3 regions of the Terribacillus sp. FSL K6-0262 genome follow, and region 1 is predicted to be linked to each of the others. Evidence: riboswitches for the same ligand, from Rfam matches in the RefSeq annotation. Region 1 holds a riboswitch; each other region holds the start of a gene.

Region 1 (3,255 bases):
CTATTCTCCAAAGAAAGGGATGACAGCAGCTGGGCGATATTCCGGATGTCAGCGGATAATGCATGCTGCCTGCCATTCAGTTGAATGCTCACATCAATACCTCCTCATCGGTATGCAGTCGGTCGACTCGAAACGCTTCCGTCCATACTTCAGGAACTGCCTTACCGTCAATCAAGTCACAGATCATCTTACCTGTAACCGGCGCAAGCAGAATCCCATTGCGCTGATGACCAGCAGCAATGAATAATCCCTTCATCTCTGGATGCTCCCCGATCAGCGGCTTGCCATCGATCGTCTGAGGTCTGAGACCGGCCCAGCTTCTGAGAAAAGGCATCTTATCTATCCCCGGCAGCATCTGTCTCGCCTTCTCCATGACCCTGTGTATACCCCCGGATGTCGGCTCTGTACTCCAATCTCCCCTGACCTTTGTTGCACCGATGATCAGCTCATCATTGTTCCGAGGAACAATATAATGCTGGTCATGGAATAAACTGCAGGAGAGCGGTATCTCTGTATTGGTGACAGCGATGCATTCCCCTTTCACCGGATATACCGGTGTCCCCAAGCCAATCCGCTGCAAAAGGGCATTACTCCATACCCCGCCGGCAATGACCACATACTCCGCCTGCCATTCTCCCTTGGAGGTCTGTATCCGATATTGCCCATCTTCCTTTGCAATGCCTTCCACTCGAGTGAACGCATGTATACGGGCTCCTGATATTTTGGCTGCCGAACAGAATCCTCTGCAGGCAATGGCTGGTGTGACATGTACATCGTCCGCTATATGGATCGCTCCTTCCAGGGACTTGGTCAGCCCCGGCACTTCTTTTTCCGCAGCAGCTCGGTCCAGCCACGTCACACCTTCCAAGGAACAAATATCGGATAGCCTTGCTCTTTCTTCTGCCGTAAAAACAAGCTGCAGTAATCCGCCTGTACGCCGTTCGATATCTATCCCTGTAAGCGCACGTATATCGGCTTCCGCTTCTTCGTACAGCTGTTGGCTAGTCCGGGCAAAGGAATAAAGCAAAGCACCGAACTCTTTATACTCCGAATGGGCGCCTAGCATGCCCGCTGCGGCTCGTGTCGAGCCTGACCCAATCTGTCCGGCTTCGAATAAATCGACCCGGTGCCCTGCCTTTGCCAAATAATAAGCGATTGCACTGCCGATGATACCCCCTCCAACCACAGCTACCTCACTGGATTGCTTCAAGACGTGAACACTCCTCCCTTAATTCCTTTACAGCCTCAAGCGGTTGTTTTGCTGAAAAAATACCGCTCATTACAGCAGCGCCATCCAATTCAAGCGCTTTCAGCACAGCTAACCTCTCTGCCGTGATTCCTCCTATCCCATACATCGGCACTTGGATGCTCTGCCGGATTCGCACTGGATTGGATAGCGGCTGAGGGGCTTTCCCCTGCTTGCTTGCCGTTGGAAAACAATGACCATATAACACGTATGCCGCACCAGCTGCTTCTGCCTCCATGGCTTCCTCAAATGAATGGACGGGAGCCCCGATCCGCAGCTCCGGATACTGCCTTTTCAACTCTTTCAATGGCAGTCCATGCCCTGGTACATGCACCTGCTTCAAGCCAAGCAGCAATGCTGCATCAACCCGGTCATTGATCCAAAGCTTTTCCTCTGGCAGTCCTTCCTTCACTAACTCCCGGCATAGCTGATACACCGCTCCAGCCGGCTTGTTCTTTTCCCGGATCTGTACATGATCGACATAAGGATGAATATCCAGCAAAATACGCAGCAAGTCGGGAATATCATGCCTGTCATCTGTTACTGCCATCAATTTGATTGCTATCACCTTCCTTGACGAACAGTCCGGAATACATAAAAAACACCACTCCCCAAAAGGAAAGTGGTGTGTACTGTCTGCGAAAAATACATACAAAAGAGCATGTAAACTCGAGTGTCTACACTTTCCTACGCAGGTCCGAACCTGTTCAGGTTATGAGGGTTTAAAGAGTCACCACTCTTAATCTCAGCCCTTATGAAGGGATCCCCTAGTGTGAAAATAAACTATGAACTTACCCATATCGTAGCATAATCAGTATAATTTGCAAGATTTTCTCAATATAAAAAAGACCATCCGAATCGGTCAGATGGCCTCCAAAGAAAATATAAATCAGTATTTATAAGATTGTCCGCCGTCAATCGGCACAACAGTAGCATTGATGAAGTTCGCTTGATCGGAGAGAAGGAATGCAACAAGATAACCGACTTCTTCCGGCTTACCGAAGCGCTTCATCGGGTTGACGCTGACAAATTCTTTGCCTGCCTCTTCCCAGTTATCCCCGCCGATTTGACGCAAGGAACCTTCTACCATTGGAGTCATAATGGCACCTGGTGCGATGGCTTTGATGCTGACGCCGAATTGCCCGTATTCGATTCCGGAGTTCTTCGTCAAACCTACCACACCATGCTTACTTGCTGCATAGCCAGACTGGTTGCCGATTCCGCGGATTCCGCCTACGCTAGCTGTATTCACTACAGAACCATGACCTTGCTCCTTCATTACTTTCAATACATGACGCATACCGTAGAAAACACCATTCAAGTTGATGTTCACAACGCGGTCGAATTCATCCACAGGATACTCTTCCGTTAGATTCTGTGTTCCCTCTACACCAGCATTGTTGAAGAAACTGTCGATCTTGCCAAACTGATCAACTGTTTGTTTTACATACGCCTCAACTTCCGGTTCGTTTGCACAGTTTGCCACAATTGTAAGAACTTCTGCTTCCGGTGCTGCTGCAAGGACTTCCTGCTTTGTTTCTTCCAAGCCTTTTTCACTTATATCAACAAGGGAAAGTTTTGCGCCTTCTTTTGCTACTTGAAGTGCTGCTGCACGGCCCAGTCCAGAACCGCCGCCTGTAATCAATACTACTTTATCTTCAAACCGTTCCATGAGAATCTCTCCCTTTTAGTTTTTTAGATTGCCGTGAACCCACCATCGATCGGCACCACCGCGCCATTGATATAAGATGCCTTTCCAGTCAGCAGGAAGGTGACAAGCTCCGCCACTTCTTCCGGCTGGCCAAGACGCTTCTGCGGGATAGGCTCTGTCGCATTTACGAATGCTTCCGGATTCTTTTCCTTATATGCACGAACCATTGGTGTTTCCGTTGTGCCTGGGGCAATTGCATTCACTACGATGCCTTGCGCCGCATACTCAGCAGCCAATGTTTTCGTGATGCCGACCATTGCATGCTTCGTCGCGGAATAGGTGCCGACTGTCGCTTGAC
Region 2 (3,255 bases), 1.0 Mb from region 1:
CCTTTTGACCAACTTTATCACAATTTTCACTTAGCAAAAATAACCATCACTCGTCAAATTCAGAATAAACCAAAATTAGGGGTTGATTCTGAGGGAGGGAAGCATTATCATAAAAACTTATAAGAATACTCGGGTTAAGAAGGGGTGTTTCGATGATCCAAATGATCTTAACAGGCTTGTTATGCGGAGCCCTGCTTGGCTTTGTCATGCAGCGGGGCCGTTTTTGTTTGACAGGCGGCTTTCGCGATATGTATTTAGCGAAAGATAACCGGATGTTTTATGCCCTGCTGATTGCAATTGCCATTCAAAGTATCGGCGTTTATACATTGATCAGTTTGGGAGTTTTTGAATTCAGTGCAGGTACACTGCCCATCATTGCGGTAATCATCGGTTCTTTCATCTTTGGTATCGGTATTGTTTTTGCTGGCGGCTGTGCAACAGGCACTTGGTATCGTGCCGGGGAAGGTCTGATCGGCAGCTGGATTGCACTGGCAGGTTATATGCTTACAGCTGCCATGATGAAGTCTGGTGCATTGCTGCCCTTGGACACAACGGTAAAAGAAGTACAGCTGGAGAATAACTCCATCGCCGCAACTTTCGGGGTGAACAATTGGATATTGATCGGCTTATTCACTGTGATAGTCGGGTTGATCGTTTATCGTACGCTGCGCAAACCACAAGTAAAGATTCCTGGTTTGAAGCCAAAAAGAACTGGTCTGGCACATATTCTATTCGAGAAGCGCTGGCATCCTTTCATAACGGCAATTCTCATCGGGCTCATTGCTATCCTGGCTTGGCCATTGAGTGTTGCTGCCGGACGCATCTCAGGTTTGGGCATCACGACGCCTTCTGCAAATATCCTTCAATTTTTAGTGACAGGGGAATGGAGCTTCATCAACTGGGGTGTCTTCCTTGTGCTTGGCATCTTCATAGGATCTTTGTTCGCAGCAAAAATGAGCGGTGAATTCCGGTTCAGGCTGCCTGATGTGAAAACAACCATCCAAAGCTTCAGCGGCGGAATCATGATGGGCTTCGGTGCAGCCTTAGCGGGCGGCTGTTCGATCGGCAACGGTCTTGTGATGACTGCCATGATGACGTGGCAAGGATGGATTTCGTTGGCATTCATGATTTTAGGAACATGGACAGCTTCTTACTTTGTCTATGTACGGCCGCGTAAGAAAACCAGACAATCAACACATGCAATACCAGCATAAAGGAGTGTATTCAAATGAAGAAAACATTGGAAGTAATGGGAATGGTCTGCCCCTTCCCATTAGTGGAAGCAAAGGAAGCCATAAAAGACCTGCATTCCGGCGATGAGCTGGAGGTGCAATTCGATTGCACCCAGGGAACCGAATCCATTCCCAGATGGGCTGCCGAAGCAGGTCATGAAGTAACTGCATATGAGCAATTGGGTGAGGCCGCTTGGACAATAACGATCAAAAAGAAATAGCTTGTCAAGATTATCATCATCGACTGATGCACAACAAAAAATCAGATGGTCCAACAAGAAACCCTTTACAAATCGTTTTTCTTTTTTTACTATTAACCTATCAATTGCATAACGAGCGACGCACTGGGGGAGCTGGCAACGGCTGAGAGGAATCATGTGATTCTGACCCTTTGAACTCGATCTGGATAATACCAGCGTGGGGAAGTGCAGCCAGAATGGTCCTATTCTTTTGTGTATATTCTGCGACTGCGCCCTATGGTGCCGTCGCTTTTTTATTTGCAAAAAATCAGGAGGATTCTTTATGGAAATGCAAAATCAATGCGGAACAAGCAGAATCGCAGGCTGCAGCTTTTCGGTTTACCCGATGGCGGACAGATTCAAGGAAATCATTTTGGAGGCATTGGAAGCCGTCGATACCTCAAAAGTATGGATCGAGACGGATGATGTGACAACGCTTGTGCGCGGAAGGATTCCGCATGTATTCGATGTCACCTCTGCTATATTTTTGGCAGCAGCCAAAGACGGTGAGCATGTCGTGTTCAATGGCACTTACTCGATCGGCTGTCCTGGTGATTCTGCAGGAGATGTCTATATGGCCGAAGACGAGGTCAAGCTCAACCTTCCGACCACGGGAGGCATGAAGCTGGATACCGCATCCAAATTCTCGCTCTATCCATTAGGCGGCGGCAATTATATGGACACCATCTACAGCCAGATCGAGAATATGCGCTCTCACGGTATCGCTGTATCCAAGTCTCATTATTCCACCCGGCTTGATGGCAATGCCGTTGATGTTTTTGAAGGATTGGAGCATGTATTCACCGAAACGGAGAGCTCCGGATCTTCCCATACCGTCATGACGGTCACCATGTCAGCTAACAGTCCTTCTGCCAAGGATGTGATCAAATGAAAAGCTGGCGGATGAAGGATATTGTCGTCATGGCTGCGCTTGCTGTCGTATTCGGTATTGTGTATCTATTATTCCTGCCTGTCAACGTGGTGATGATGGGGCTTGTCGGACCGATCGGGACCGATATCATCTTTGGAGTCTGGTTCCTTGTCTCCATCGTGGCTGCCTATATCATCCAAAAACCTGGTGTCGCCCTTGTTTCGGAAACGATTGCCGGCATCGTCGAGGTGCTGATCGGCAGCAGTGCCGGTCCAATCGTCATCCTTACGGCTATCGTGCAGGGACTTGGTTCAGAAGCTGTATTTGCCATGACACGCTATCGTTCTTATCATGTGTTCGTATTGATGGGTGCCGGCGTGGGCGCCGCCATCACAAGCTTCATCTGGGGATACTTCCGCGGAGGCTTTGCCGCGCTTGATCCTTCCTATGTTGCGCTTATGTTGATAGTACGGATCATCAGCGGCGCTGTCATTAGCGGCCTGATCGGTAAAGCTATCAGTGAGGCGCTGGCTAAAACAGGAACGTTGACGAGCTTCCCGCTCGGCAAAATGCATCGCCAGCGAAAAGCAGGATGAAAAAGCCGATTCTGGAAGTCGACCAGCTGACCGTTGCCTTCGCGGAAGAAAGCAGCCCCACTTTATCCAAGTTGAGCTTTAGGATGCTGGAAGGTGACAGCATGCTCCTTCTTGGACCAAGCGGTTCCGGGAAAAGCACACTCACCTATTGCCTGAATGGTTTATATCCGAAAGAGCTCGACGGGGAAATGAGCGGTGACATCTTCTTTGCCGGTACGAATATCGAGGATTACAAAAGCGGGAAAATCAATTTGGAGGTCGGGACTGTATTCCAAGATCCCGAAACTCAATTTTGCATGCTGACGGTGGAGGATGAA
Region 3 (3,255 bases), 170 kb from region 1:
CTCATCCGGTTCGCTTTCGTATCTTGCGGAAGAGCTGCAAACCTCTGTGGCCCGTTTCCGGATATGATTCAATTGGCCAGCAGATAGTAAACGATAAAAGACAAGATGATGAACAGAAAAATATATATAAAGATTTTCACTATGGACCCCTCCTTAAGAAGTAGACGAATACTTCCTGGAAAAGGGTTCATTTTTTTACATGCTTTGTCTGCAATTTGTGCATACTACCCCCAGTATGTATAAAAAAGGAGGCCAACGGTATGGCATTTCAGCCAGGGGATATCGTCTATGTGATCATTCGCAATCCTCATGCACAGGGAGTGGCAAATATACAGGAAGCAGCAGTCGTCCATCATCCGGAAAAGCCCGGGGAACTTGCTTTGTTCATTTATGAAACGTATTATCCGCTGACGGATGAAGTTGCAGTCTATCAGGATCTTGGCGAGGCGGAGGAGGCGTATGTGTCTGCTTTCGGCCTGACCGAGGGTGGGTATTATGGTTAAACCGTTCGTGCCGCAGCTCGTCTATATCGAGCCCAGGGCATTGGAGTATCCGCTTGGCGTGAAACTTCGGGATAAATTCCAGGACATGGGAGTGGAAATCCGTGAGACCACTTCCCATAACCAGGTTCGTAATCTGCCGGGGGAAAATGAGTTCCAGAAGTATCGCACTGCCAAATCGACATTGGTCGTCGGCGTACGGAAAACATTGAAATTCGATACGTCCAAACCATCTGCGGAATATGCGATTCCTTTTGCGACAGGATGTATGGGACATTGCCATTATTGCTACCTGCAGACAACGATGGGATCCAAACCTTATATCCGTACGTATGTGAATACAGATGAGATTTTCGAGGCGGCAGAGCAATATATGCAGGAGAGGGCGCCTGAAGAGACGCGTTTCGAGGCTTCCTGTACTTCGGATATTGTCGGCATCGACCATCTGACGCACACGCTGAAACATGCAATAGAATACTTCGGTCGATCCAAACATGGACAGCTGCGTTTCGTGACGAAATTTGCCCATGTGGATCATTTGCTGGACGCAGATCATCAGGGACGGACAAGGTTCCGATTCAGCATCAATGATGACTATGTGATCAAATACTTCGAACCTGGAACCTCCCGTTTGAAAGATCGGATCGAAGCTGCCGTGAAAGTTGCAGAAGCAGGTTATCCGCTTGGCTTCATCGTTGCTCCGATTTATCTGCATGAGGGCTGGCAGAAGGGCTATCCGGAAATGCTGGAGCATCTGGAAGCAGCGCTGCCCGCTCATGCCAAAAAGAACCTTACCTTTGAATTGATCCAGCACCGTTTCACAAAGCCGGCAAAACGTGTCATCCAGAAAAATTACCCGATGACAAAGCTGGAACTCGATGAAAACAAGCGGAAATATAAATGGGGCCGCTACGGTATCGGGAAGTATGTTTATCAGAATGAGGAACAGGAAGAAATCAAAGACATTCTTGGGAGCACGATCTATAAAATGTTCCCGCATTCACGGATTGAATATTTCACTTGATGCATCGGTTGACAATCTTATCCATGCATGTGATAGTTAAAGGGACAATTGAATTTGAGGAAGTCCACTAGGGGTGCCGTTCGGCTGAGATAAGAGAGATCTTTATCCCTTTGAACCTGATCTGGTTAACACCAGCGTAGGGAAGTGGAGCCGGATTCGTGTGAACTTTGACACTATCGCTATGTATACGAGTCGCTCCATACTTCTGGAGCGGCTTTTTTATTTAGCCGGCGCCAATCACTCTTCATCAGGGCTTTCTCCAATAAGGGGAGGAATTTACATGTTTTCTGCACAATTGAGAGAAGAAGCAAACCCGGTTTTCGAAGCAATCTATCAGCATCCTTTCGTCGAAGGAGTTGCAAATGGCCATGTGCCTAAAGAGGCGCTGATCCATTACGTGAAGGCAGACTATGAGTACCTGACTGCATTCGCTCGTATTTATGGCTTGGCAGTAAGCAAATGTGAGACAAGGGAAGAGATGGATTTCTATCAGTCCCAGATTAATTTTGTCCTGCATAGTGAAATTCATCCGCATAATGTGTTCTGTAAGGTGGCTGGTGTGAAATACGAGGATTTGCAGCGTATGACACCGCCGCCGGCAGCAGATCATTACATTTCCCACATGATGAATAGTGCTGTACATGGTGATATCGGGGAGCTGATGGCAGCACTCCTGCCTTGCCCGTGGACGTATCAAGCGCTGGCTGCCCATATTATCGAGACGAAGGAGCCGGATGAATCCAATCCGTTCCTGGAATGGATCCAGTTCTATGCCAGCAGGGAAGACGGTATGCCGGATGTGACAGCCGAGCTTTGCAAGCGGCTGGACAAATGGGCGGAAACAGCAGGATCTGCTGCCAAGGAACGAGCGCGTAAAGCATTCCTGAAAAGCTGTATGCTGGAACATGCCTTTTGGGAGATGGCAACCACCGAGCAAGATTGGATGATACCATTGAAAGGGGAGTCCCTTCATGCCTGATGTGAAGAGTGCTTTGACGATTGCCGGTACGGATCCTTCAGGCGGTGCCGGCATCCAGGCTGATCTGAAGACATTCCAAGAGCGCGAGGTATATGGCATGAGCGTGATAACATCCCTTGTCGCCCAGAACACGACTGGTGTGCAGGCAATTCATCATGTTCCGGTCGAATTTCTAAAGCAGCAGCTGGAATCCATTTTTTCGGACATCATCCCGGCTGCTGTAAAGACCGGAATGATTGCATCGGAAGAGATGATGCGCTGTATCGCTGCTATGCTGAATGATGCAAATACCATTTATGTCATGGATCCTGTCATGTATGCCAAAAGCGGGCATGCCCTAATGGGAGAAGATTCGAGAGATGCGCTGAAGACACATCTCGTGCCGCTGGCATCACTGGTTACGCCGAACGTACCGGAAGCGGAAGAACTAACTGGAATGCGGATAGAGGACGAAGCCAGTATGAAAACAGCGGCAAAAAGAATCGTCAGGGAATATGGGGCAAAAGCTGTCCTTATGAAAGGCGGGCATATGGAAGATGCTTTAGCTGCAGATTGGCTTTATGATGGGGAAAACTTTACGTCCTACACAGCCGAGCGAATCCCGACAAAGCATACTCATGGAACAGGATGCACATATTCGGCGGCAATCACAGCGGAATTGGCGAAGGGGAGATCGTTGCAGGAGGCAGTCAAAATCGGCAAGGAGTTTGTAACAGATGCGATTCGTTATTCGCTGCAGCTAGGCAAAGGGA

The links. Region 1 has a riboswitch for thiamine pyrophosphate ahead of MHI54_RS07325 (thiamine phosphate synthase). Riboswitches for the same ligand answer to the same signal wherever they lie in the genome.
Region 2: another riboswitch for thiamine pyrophosphate. It lies ahead of MHI54_RS02005 (YkoF family thiamine/hydroxymethylpyrimidine-binding protein); the one in region 1 lies ahead of MHI54_RS07325 (thiamine phosphate synthase).
Region 3: another riboswitch for thiamine pyrophosphate. It lies ahead of tenA (thiaminase II); the one in region 1 lies ahead of MHI54_RS07325 (thiamine phosphate synthase).

The regions. Positions count from the first base shown of each region.
Region 1 is NZ_CP150277.1:1,416,887-1,420,141, forward strand. Features, by position in the region: gene thiS (sulfur carrier protein ThiS) at 1-92, opposite strand, end outside; gene thiO (glycine oxidase ThiO) at 89-1,210, opposite strand; gene MHI54_RS07325 (thiamine phosphate synthase) at 1,194-1,814, opposite strand; TPP riboswitch at 1,914-2,025, opposite strand; gene MHI54_RS07330 (SDR family oxidoreductase) at 2,136-2,918, opposite strand; gene MHI54_RS07335 (SDR family oxidoreductase) at 2,942-3,255, opposite strand, start outside.
Region 2 is NZ_CP150277.1:396,391-399,645, forward strand. Features, by position in the region: gene MHI54_RS01995 (YeeE/YedE family protein) at 153-1,214, shown strand; gene MHI54_RS02000 (sulfurtransferase TusA family protein) at 1,229-1,453, shown strand; TPP riboswitch at 1,569-1,673, shown strand; gene MHI54_RS02005 (YkoF family thiamine/hydroxymethylpyrimidine-binding protein) at 1,761-2,363, shown strand; gene MHI54_RS02010 (ECF transporter S component) at 2,360-2,938, shown strand; gene MHI54_RS02015 (ABC transporter ATP-binding protein) at 2,935-3,255, shown strand, end outside.
Region 3 is NZ_CP150277.1:1,244,986-1,248,240, reverse strand. Features, by position in the region: gene MHI54_RS06425 (hypothetical protein) at 1-67, shown strand, start outside; gene MHI54_RS06420 (transcriptional regulator SplA domain-containing protein) at 261-503, shown strand; gene splB (spore photoproduct lyase) at 496-1,524, shown strand; TPP riboswitch at 1,584-1,684, shown strand; gene tenA (thiaminase II) at 1,805-2,503, shown strand; gene thiD (bifunctional hydroxymethylpyrimidine kinase/phosphomethylpyrimidine kinase) at 2,496-3,255, shown strand, end outside.